3 regions of the Marinomonas sp. ABL3_031 genome follow, and region 3 is predicted to be linked to each of the others. Evidence: predicted binding sites of a transcription regulator. Region 3 holds the regulator's gene; each other region holds the start of a gene.
What was found. The regulator sigma-54, encoded in region 3, starts transcription at its own class of promoters, with help from an activator protein. The targets are predictions, from matches to a motif close to TGGCACNNNNNTTGCTNT.

Region 1 (3,283 bases), on a different contig from region 3:
TCTACAATGCAGGGTTACGACCGCGATCCTCGTTCTGTTGCCCTACGTGCAGAAGAATACCTAAAATCGACTGGTTTGGGTGATACCGCTTTCTTCGGCCCTGAGCCAGAATTCTTTGTCTTTGATGATGTTCGCTGGAAAGCAGACATGTCTGGTTGTTCTGTTGAAATCAACGCTGAAGAAGCCGCTTGGTCATCTGGCAAAAAAATTGAAGGTGGCAACATGGGTCACCGTCCTCGCGTTAAAGGCGGTTACTTCCCAGTACCACCAGTTGATTCGCATCACGACCTACGCTCTGCAATGTGTGGTGCAATGGAAACAATGGGCCTTGAAGTGGAAGTTCATCACCACGAAGTAGCGACAGCGGGTCAGAACGAAATCGGTGTTAAATTCAATACCCTAGTGAAAAAAGCCGACGAAGTACAAGTATTGAAATACTGCGTACACAACGTCGCTCACGCTTTCGGTAAAACAGCGACTTTCATGCCTAAACCAATCGTAGGTGATAATGGTTCTGGTATGCACGTGCACCAATCTTTCTGGAAAGACGGTGTAAACCAATTCTCTGGTGATCAGTACGCTGGTCTATCTGAAACAGCTTTGTTCTACATTGGTGGTATCATCAAGCACGCTAAAGCAATCAACGCCTTCGCGAACGCTTCTACCAACTCATACAAGCGTCTTGTTCCAGGTTTCGAAGCGCCTGTAATGTTGGCTTACTCAGCTCGTAACCGTTCTGCTTCTATCCGTATTCCATATGTTGCCAGCCCGAAAGCAAAACGTATCGAAGCACGTTTCCCTGATCCAACCGCTAACCCATACCTAGCTTTCGCAGCTATGTTGATGGCTGGCCTTGACGGTATCAAAAACAAAATTCACCCTGGCGATGCTGCTGACAAAGATCTTTACGATCTTCCTGCTGAAGAAGCTGCTGCCATCCCAACGGTTGCTGGTAGCCTAGAAGAAGCCCTTCAGTGCCTATCTGATGACCGCGCTTTCCTAACAGAAGGTGGCGTATTCTCTGATGAGATGATCGACGCTTACATCGATCTTAAGTCTGAAGAAGTTGAGCGTGTAAACATGACCACTCACCCAGTAGAGTTCGATCTTTACTACAGTGTTTAAGTCATACTAAACATCAAAAAGCCCCGACACAGTTTCGGGGCTTTTTTTTTGCACTAAAAAAAACAACTCTTATTGAGTGCGCTATAATGGTGCAAAACACCTTTCGTAAAAAAATGAGACTCTTGAAAAACAAGCGCTTTTAATTTGCCCAATGTTGGTTCGTTTTTTGCAGTTAGTTAAACGTCAGAAGAGAGGCGAATGCAGTGTACAACCTACTTATAGATCACTTATCAACTGCCGTTGTTGAGCTTAACAATGCACTAGAAATCGAATATCTAAATCCAGCAGCAGAAATGCTGTTGGCAGTCAGTCGTCGTCGCATTTATGGCAATGATTTAAGTGCCGCATTCCGCGAAGTTGAAGAGAGCATTGAAGCGCTTCATTCCGCTATTGAGTCCGGCCATCCTTATACCAAACGTGAAGCGGAAATTGAGTGCAGCAATGGCAAAAAGCTCTTCTGCGACTATACTGTGACTCCGGTGATGGGTTCTTCAAACTTTACCGAAAGTCTGATTATTGAACTCTATCCAAGAGATCGAATGAAGCGTATTTCCAAAGAAGATGAAATCATTGCCAATCACGAAAGCAGCAAAGAGTTGGTGCGAGGTTTGGCCCATGAAATTAAAAACCCATTAGGTGGCATACGCGGCGCTGCTCAGCTGATTAGTCGTGCCTTTAGCGATGAAGCTTTAAAAGATTACACTCAAGTTATTATTGAAGAATCCGACCGCCTTCGGGATTTAGTTGATAGATTACTAGGGCCACGTCAATTGCCCAAAAATAAGGCACTGAATATTCACAAAGTCATTGAACGTGTTCGCCAATTGATTTCCGTCGAAACCGACAATCAAATTCATCTCATTCGCGACTACGACCCGAGTATTCCCGATCTGATTGGTGATGAATCACAACTTATTCAAGCATTACTTAATATTACCCGAAATGCCATGCAAGCACTGATGGCAGATGATAATAATCAAGACAAGACCATTCACATTGTCACACGTACACTTCGTCAATTTACCATTGGTTCAAAGCGTCACCGCTTAGTCTGTAAAATCAGCATAGTGGATAATGGCCCAGGAATTCCCGAGAACATCTTAAACACCCTATTTTATCCTATGGTCAGCGGCCGTGCCGATGGCACTGGACTTGGCCTTTCTATTGCACAATCTGTTATTAACCAACATCAAGGCATAGTGGAATGTAACAGTGAGCCAAAACACACAGAATTCAATATTTTGATTCCCATTGAGACGACAGTCCTAGAACAGGAGAAAGCGTTATGACAACTGAAGAAACCGTATGGATTGTTGACGATGACCGTTCCATTCGCTGGGTTCTAGAAAAAACCTTAGAACAAGAAGGCATTCAGTGTCGCTTGTTTGATTCCGCTGAAAACCTAGTACACATGATAGATAAAGAGCAACCTAACGCCATTATCAGTGATATCCGCATGCCAGGTATGGACGGTTTAAAATTATTAGAAAAATTGCAAAACGACTACCCTTATTTGCCTGTCATCATTATGACCGCCCATTCCGACTTGGAGAGTGCGGTGGCTTCTTATCAGGGTGGTGCTTTTGAATACCTGCCTAAGCCTTTTGATGTCGAAGAAGCGGTAAGCTTAGTGAAGCGCGCCATGCTTCACCATAAAAATGCCATGCCAAGTACGGACGACATGGAACAAGAAGTGGAACCGCAAGTCGACAAAGAAATCATAGGTGAAGCCCCTGCCATGCAGGAAGTATTTCGTGCTATTGGTCGCCTAGCTAACTCTAACATTACCGTGCTCATTAATGGTGAATCTGGAACAGGAAAAGAACTCGTCGCACAAGCGTTACATACGCACAGTCCACGCGCGGCAAACCCTTTCATTGCCCTCAATATGGCAGCCATTCCACACGACTTAATCGAATCCGAGTTATTTGGTCATGAAAAAGGCGCCTTTACGGGTGCGAATACGCAACGCCGTGGTCGTTTTGAACAGGCGAACGGTGGTACGCTTTTTCTAGACGAGATTGGAGATATGCCAGCGGAAACACAAACTCGTCTATTACGTGTGTTAGCCGATGGTGAATTTTATCGTGTTGGTGGTCATACTCCCGTAAAAGTTGACGTACGCATCATAGCGGCAACCCACCAAGATTTGGAAAGT
Region 2 (3,283 bases), on a different contig from region 3:
TTTGCTACCACGGTATTGTGTGATGGACTTGAGGCACTCGAGTATCTGCAAAATTTGGCAGCAGAAGGCACAGATGTGACAGAAGAGTTTTCTATGGTAATTTCTGATATAGAAATGCCTGAGATGGATGGCTATACATTAACAACAGCGATTCGTAACGATAGCCGCATGCAGGACTTATTTATTCTTCTACACACTTCCTTAAGTGGCGTATTTAATGAAGCTATGGTTAAGAAAGTAGGTGCCGATGGCTTCTTGGCGAAATTCCAGCCAGATGAATTGGCACGTCTAGCGATCGAGACGGTAGAAGTGCAATCTGAGTAAATATTTAACTAGGTAATGTGGTTTGGCCTAGGCGGTTATTAAATAATGGAGTTTTAATGCTCAGCACGACTAATGCAATCAGCCCTGCTGGTTACAATCGCTTCCGAGATTATTTGCAAAAAGTATGTGGAATCTCGTTAAGTGACAATAAGCAATATCTTGTGGCAAGCCGTCTTGGAAAAATTTTAGAAAGAGAGAACTTTTCCAAAATCGAGTTGTTGGTGGATGCCCTTGATAGGCCATTGAATTCCAAGTTAAAGGAAGAAGTCATTAATGCAATGACCACAAATGAAACTTTGTGGTTCCGTGATATGCACCCCTTTACTATTTTGCGAGAAAAAGTCTTGCCCGAAATGACCAGTGCACCTTTGCGTATTTGGTCAGCAGCTTCTTCAACTGGTCAAGAGCCTTACTCTATTAGTATGGTGATAGAGGAATTTAAAAATGCTCGACCAGGTGTGCTGAAACCAGGTGAGCGAATTGTGGCAACCGATATCTGTACCAATATTTTGCAACATGCTAAGCAGGGGGAATACGATAGCTTGGCCATTGCTAGAGGCTTGGGGCCAGATTTGCAAAAGCGTTACTTTGACAAAATTAATGAGGTCACGTGGAAAATTAAACCAAATCTTAGTTCGAGAGTTGAATTTAAATACCTAAATTTGATTGATTCTTTTGCTGGCTTAGGCAAGTTTGACGTGATTTTTTGTCGTAATGTGCTGATTTATTTCACGGTGGAACTGAAACAAGACATTCTCAAACGCATGCATGCATCGTTAAAACCCGGAGGTTACTTGTTCTTGGGAGGTTCTGAAGCCTTAAGTGGTTTGTCAGATTACTTTGAAATTGTTCAGTGTCATCCTGGCATTGTTTATAAAGCGAAAAAGATTTAGATTTCTTTTATAAGTTTGTGAAAAGCTCATCCTTGGATGGGCTTTTTTTGTTTTTGTTATCGTTATTTTAATTGCCGCTTTTTGCCGTTTTTATAATGAATGATTATAAAGCATTGAAAAATAAAGTTATTTTTTTTGGCATCATAATTGCTATATGTAAAACAACTTAGAATAATTGGATTGAGGATAAAATGGCGATTTCCTTTGCAGGTGCCTTTGCTGGCCATGATAAAGCATTAGAGTTTCGTAGTGCTCGTGCGGCCGTTTTAGCAAATAACATTGCTAATGCAGATACGCCTAATTACAAAGCGAGAGACATTAGTTTCAATGCATCGCTCAACAACGAAATGCGACGTTTGCAATTGCAAGGAACCAATGCTCGTCATTTTACTGAATCCGCTGAGACGGAATTGACTGGTGATTTGCTTTATCGCAACCCAAGTCAGCCTTCTCTAGATGGCAATACAGTGGACATGCAAAGAGAGCAGGCAGAATATGCACAAAACTCTTTGCAGTTCGACACCAGTTTTATGTTTTTGGATAGAAAAATCAGTGGCATGAAAAAAGCACTGACTGGGAATTAATGATTATGTCTTTGAGTAATATTTTTACCATATCAGGTTCGGCAATGAGTGCCCAGACAGTGCGACTGAACACAGTCGCGAGTAATATGGCAAACGTGGACAGTGCGGCCAGTTCAGCGGATCAAACTTATCGTGCACGTAAGCCGGTTTTCTCCCAAATGATGAACGACTCCATGCGCAAGCGGGGGTGGGGATCTACTAAGTTAGATGAGTCTGGAGCGGGCGTTGGAGTAAAGGTTGATGCTATTGTTGAGTCTGATGCACCGTTGCAGCCAAGATATGAGCCAGATCATCCGATGGCGAATGAAGAAGGTTATGTGTTTTATCCAAACGTTAATCCGATGGAAGAGATGGCTGACATGATGTCAGCGTCACGTTCCTTTCAAACGAATGTAGATGTTATGAACTCAGCGAAAAGCATGATGCAAAAAATGCTCACGCTTGGACAGTCCTAGGAGCAGATAGATGGCAAATATATCTGATAAAAATGGCTTGGGTGGTCTGATCTCGCAATACGGTACTGATGCGGCGAAATCCAAAGCGGGTATAGAAAAGCCTGAAGCAAAGCCGGACAGTGCAGCCTTGGCAGATCAAAATGTATTTCTTAAGTTATACATTGAACAGTTAAAAGGACAAGACCCGACTGCGCCTCAGGATGCAAATGACATGGTGGCACAAATGTCGCAGTTTAGCTCTTTGGAAAGGTTGACCAGTATTTCCGATCAATTGGAAACTATGGCGACATCATTAACTTCTAATCAGGCCTTGAGTGCCTCTACCTTAGTGGGTAAGTCAATTTTGATGGATGGCAGCAAGGCTAAAATGACTGACGGGCCAGATCCTTTGTTGGTGAAGGCTGTTGTACCAGAATCGTCGAAAAGTGCCGTCATTAAAATTTATGATGCGGATAATAAGTTGGTTAGAACTGCACCAATGGACACAGGGGAATTTAGCTGGAATAAGCTAGATGATGAGGGGAATCCTTTGCCAGCGGGTGAGTATCGCTTTGTCGCTACCTCCACTGATGCGCAAGGAGAGACATCCTCAATGTCAACACGTGTACCAACTCGAATTCAGGGTGTCACCATCAATGGTGAAGATGGCACCGTCTTGAACGTGGAGAACCACGGCAAGGTTAAATTAACAAAAGAACTAGAAATCTTAGGGTAACTGGAGAGCGTTATGGGATTTAATACTGCACTGTCTGGCATTAAAGCCTCGGCTGATTATTTGGGTGTTACGGGTAATAATATTGCCAACGCCGATACCACTGGCTTTAAGAAATCACGCATTGAATTTGATGACTTATACAATACGAGTGTACTGGGCGCGGGCAGCGGCAATAGTATTGGCTCTGGTGTAAGTGTGAGTAAAGTGGCACAAGAATTTTCGCCTGGTAACCTTTCCTATACGGATAACAATCTGGATTTGGCTGTCGATGGAACGGGCTTTTTTGTATTGGATGCGGGGATAGCACAATCT
Region 3 (3,283 bases):
GATCAGTACGAGGAAATTATGAAACAATTCACTAAATTATCTGGTTTAATTACTCTGATAACATTAAGCCAATATAGCCTTGCCCTACCTAACGACATTGAGAAACCACTTGAAATTCAAGCAGATGAAGCTTCCTTTGACCAAAATACAGGGCAAGCCATTTATAAAGGTAACGTACTTGTTAAACAAGGTTCAATTGAAATCCAAGCTCAATATTTAAAAGTAACGAGCAACCCTGAAACTCAGCAGTTCAGTAGTTTAGAGGCTTCCGGCACTCCGGCTAAATTCAGCCAGCAAGTAGACTGGAGTGGCAATATCGTTATCAGCAAAGGTAATGAAATTCACTACTCAACAGATGAAGGTAAACTTGAAATCATTGGTGAGGGCTATCTAAGTCGCATGCAAAATTCCATCTCTGCTGACTATATTCTCTATAGGATCGATGACGGCACATTCAGTGCCGAGAAAAAAGATTCCGGTCGCGTATCAATGACCCTACAACCACAAACAGGCAAGGCAAACTAACCCATGGCTCGACTGGAAGCAAAACATCTGGCTAAAAGCTACAAAAAGCGCCCTGTTGTGAAAGACGTCTCCGTTGCTGTTGAATCGGGGCAAGCCGTAGGTTTGCTGGGCCCAAATGGTGCGGGCAAAACCACGTGTTTTTATATGATAGTCGGTATGGTTGCCAATGATGCCGGGGGGATTTTTATTGACGACCAAGACATTACTCAAGATGCTATGCATGTACGCGCCCAAAAAGGCGTGGGATATTTACCGCAAGAGGCCTCCATTTTCAGAAAAATGTCCGTTGAAGATAATATTTCAGCCATTTTAGAAACCCGTAAAGAACTGTCTAAAACTGAGCAGAAGGAACGTCTAGAATCATTACTGGAAGAATTCAACATCACTCACATTCGTAAAAATTTAGGCATGGCCCTGTCTGGTGGCGAGCGTCGCAGAGTCGAAATTGCACGTGCTTTGGCAATGAATCCTAAATTCATTTTATTAGACGAGCCTTTTGCAGGGGTTGATCCGATTTCTGTAGGCGATATAAAGCTGATTATTAAGCATTTACAAGACAACGGCATTGGCGTTTTAATTACCGACCATAATGTAAGAGAAACGCTGGATATTTGTGACAAAGCTTACATTGTGGGCAATGGTTATATCATAGCTTCTGGTGATGCCAGTGAAGTCATTAACAATGAACAAGTAAAAAAAGTCTATTTAGGCGACGACTTCCGCCTGTAACCCCTTATCATTATTGTAGAAAGGGAGTAATATGCATAACTCGTTCCAATTTATTAAATCAGACAGAGTTGCTCCATGAAGCAGTCTTTACAGCTAAAGCTCGGTCAACAATTAACCATGACCCCGCAGTTGCAACAAGCCATTCGTTTGCTGCAACTTTCGACATTGGATTTAAAACAAGAGATTCATGAATTCCTTGAATCCAATCCTTTGCTGGAATTAGATGACGACGAATTAACTGCCATCGACTTACCTGCTAGCATTGAATCTAAAGTCGAAAACGATACAAGCAAAGAAAAGGCAAACAGTGAGTCAGCCGAAGAAGCCCGATTAGAATCAGAATGGACGGAAAGTATCCCTGAAGAGCTTTCAATTGATAGCAACTGGGATGATACCTACCAAAGCTCAGCCGCCGTAAGCGATGCGACTAGCTTCGATAATGAAATGGACTTTGAAAGTCGTAATGCTCCAGCAGAGAGCATTCAAGACCATTTAATTTGGCAACTCAACCTAACCCACATGTCAGACCGTGATTTGGAGATTGCTTACGCGATTGTTGATTGCGTTCAGCCTGACGGTTATCTGAGCATGTCATTAGAAGACATTCTAGAATCTCTTACAAGTGATCTAGAAGAACTTGAATTGGATGAAATTCAAGCCGTACAACACAGACTGCAACGCTTTGACCCTGTGGGTGTATGCTCAATTGATTTACGCGATTGTCTGCTGGTGCAATTAGAAGCATTTCAAGACCACCCTCTATTCAAAAGCACACAAAACCTGATCAGTCATTATTTAAATCTGCTAGGCAGTCGAGACTTCGTGCAGTTAAGCCGCAAAACCAAGCTTAAAGACGAAGCGCTTAAAGAAGTTATTCATCTTATTCAGCAACTTAACCCGCGTCCAGGTTCGGCCATTGATGAAGACGATACGGATTATGTCATACCAGATGTGTCAGTCAAAAAGCGTAACGGCATTTGGCAAGTCGAATTGAATAATGATGCTTTACCACCGATCAAGATTAACGAAACCTATTCCGCCATGGCTAACACAGCCTCTACTGCAGAAGATGTAAGCTACATCAAAAATTCATTACAAGAAGCCAAATGGTTCATGAAGAGTTTACAAAGTCGTAATGAAACTCTGTTAAAAGTAGCCAGTTGTATTGTGAGTCGCCAGATTGCTTTTTTCGAACTCGGCGAAGAAGCCATGAAACCTATGGTATTACACGATGTTGCAGAAGAAGTAGGCATGCATGAATCCACTATTTCTCGTGTCACTACGCAAAAATACATGCATACACCAAAAGGCATTTTTGAATTGAAATACTTCTTTTCAAGCCATGTTAATACTGCATCAGGCGGTGAATGTTCTTCGACCGCCATACGCGCTATGATTAAAAAATTGGTGGCTGATGAACCTGCTAAGAAACCACTTAGTGATAATAAACTGGCAACCATCTTGGCAGATCAAGGCATTCAAGTAGCAAGACGTACCGTTGCCAAATATCGTGAGGCGATGAATATTCCGCCTTCCAATGAACGAAAAAGATTGATTTAACAGGTATTAAGTATCATGCCATTAAATTCACTACTAAAAGCCGATCTTGTGCTTGCTAAACAAGACATTGTTAGCAAAAAACGTGTTCTTGAAAGTTTGGCGGAGATCACTTCTAACCGTCTACATTGTGATAATGAAGCTGTCTATGACGCCTTGTTGGCACGTGAGAAATTAGGTAGTACCGGTATAGGAAATGGCATTGCCATTCCACATTGTCGTCTTGAATCTGCCAATCATACAGCCGTTGTTATTATGTCCCTACAAAGTCCTATTGATTTTGACTCTGTCGACAAACAGCCTGTTGACTTGATCTTCGCCTTAATTGTACCGCCTCACGAATGCGATCAACACTTATCGACTTTAGCGCAAATTGCAGAATTAGCGCAGTCACCAGACGCACTAGCAAAACTTCGCAACGCACAAACTAATAAAGAGTTGTACACTAGCTTTGAATCTTTAATATAAGGAT

Region 1: a site for sigma-54 is predicted at 1,281-1,298, ahead of glnL (nitrogen regulation protein NR(II)). Genes of this name have one in related genera too.
Region 2: a site for sigma-54 is predicted at 1,354-1,371, ahead of flgB (flagellar basal body rod protein FlgB). Genes of this name have one in related genera too.

Annotation. Positions count from the first base shown of each region.
Region 1 is NZ_JBSWYU010000001.1:308,493-311,775, reverse strand. Features, by position in the region: gene glnA (glutamate--ammonia ligase) at 1-1,125, shown strand, start outside; gene glnL (nitrogen regulation protein NR(II)) at 1,329-2,414, shown strand; gene ntrC (nitrogen regulation protein NR(I)) at 2,411-3,283, shown strand, end outside.
Region 2 is NZ_JBSWYU010000001.1:478,910-482,192, forward strand. Features, by position in the region: gene ACXAH2_RS02335 (chemotaxis protein CheV) at 1-324, shown strand, start outside; gene ACXAH2_RS02340 (CheR family methyltransferase) at 381-1,217, shown strand; gene flgB (flagellar basal body rod protein FlgB) at 1,409-1,801, shown strand; gene flgC (flagellar basal body rod protein FlgC) at 1,807-2,256, shown strand; gene ACXAH2_RS02355 (flagellar hook assembly protein FlgD) at 2,267-2,971, shown strand; gene ACXAH2_RS02360 (flagellar hook-basal body complex protein) at 2,984-3,283, shown strand, end outside.
Region 3 is NZ_JBSWYU010000003.1:192,826-196,108, forward strand. Features, by position in the region: gene lptC (LPS export ABC transporter periplasmic protein LptC) at 1-35, shown strand, start outside; gene lptA (lipopolysaccharide transport periplasmic protein LptA) at 19-525, shown strand; gene lptB (LPS export ABC transporter ATP-binding protein) at 529-1,254, shown strand; gene ACXAH2_RS05370 (RNA polymerase factor sigma-54) at 1,330-2,814, shown strand; gene ptsN (PTS IIA-like nitrogen regulatory protein PtsN) at 2,830-3,279, shown strand.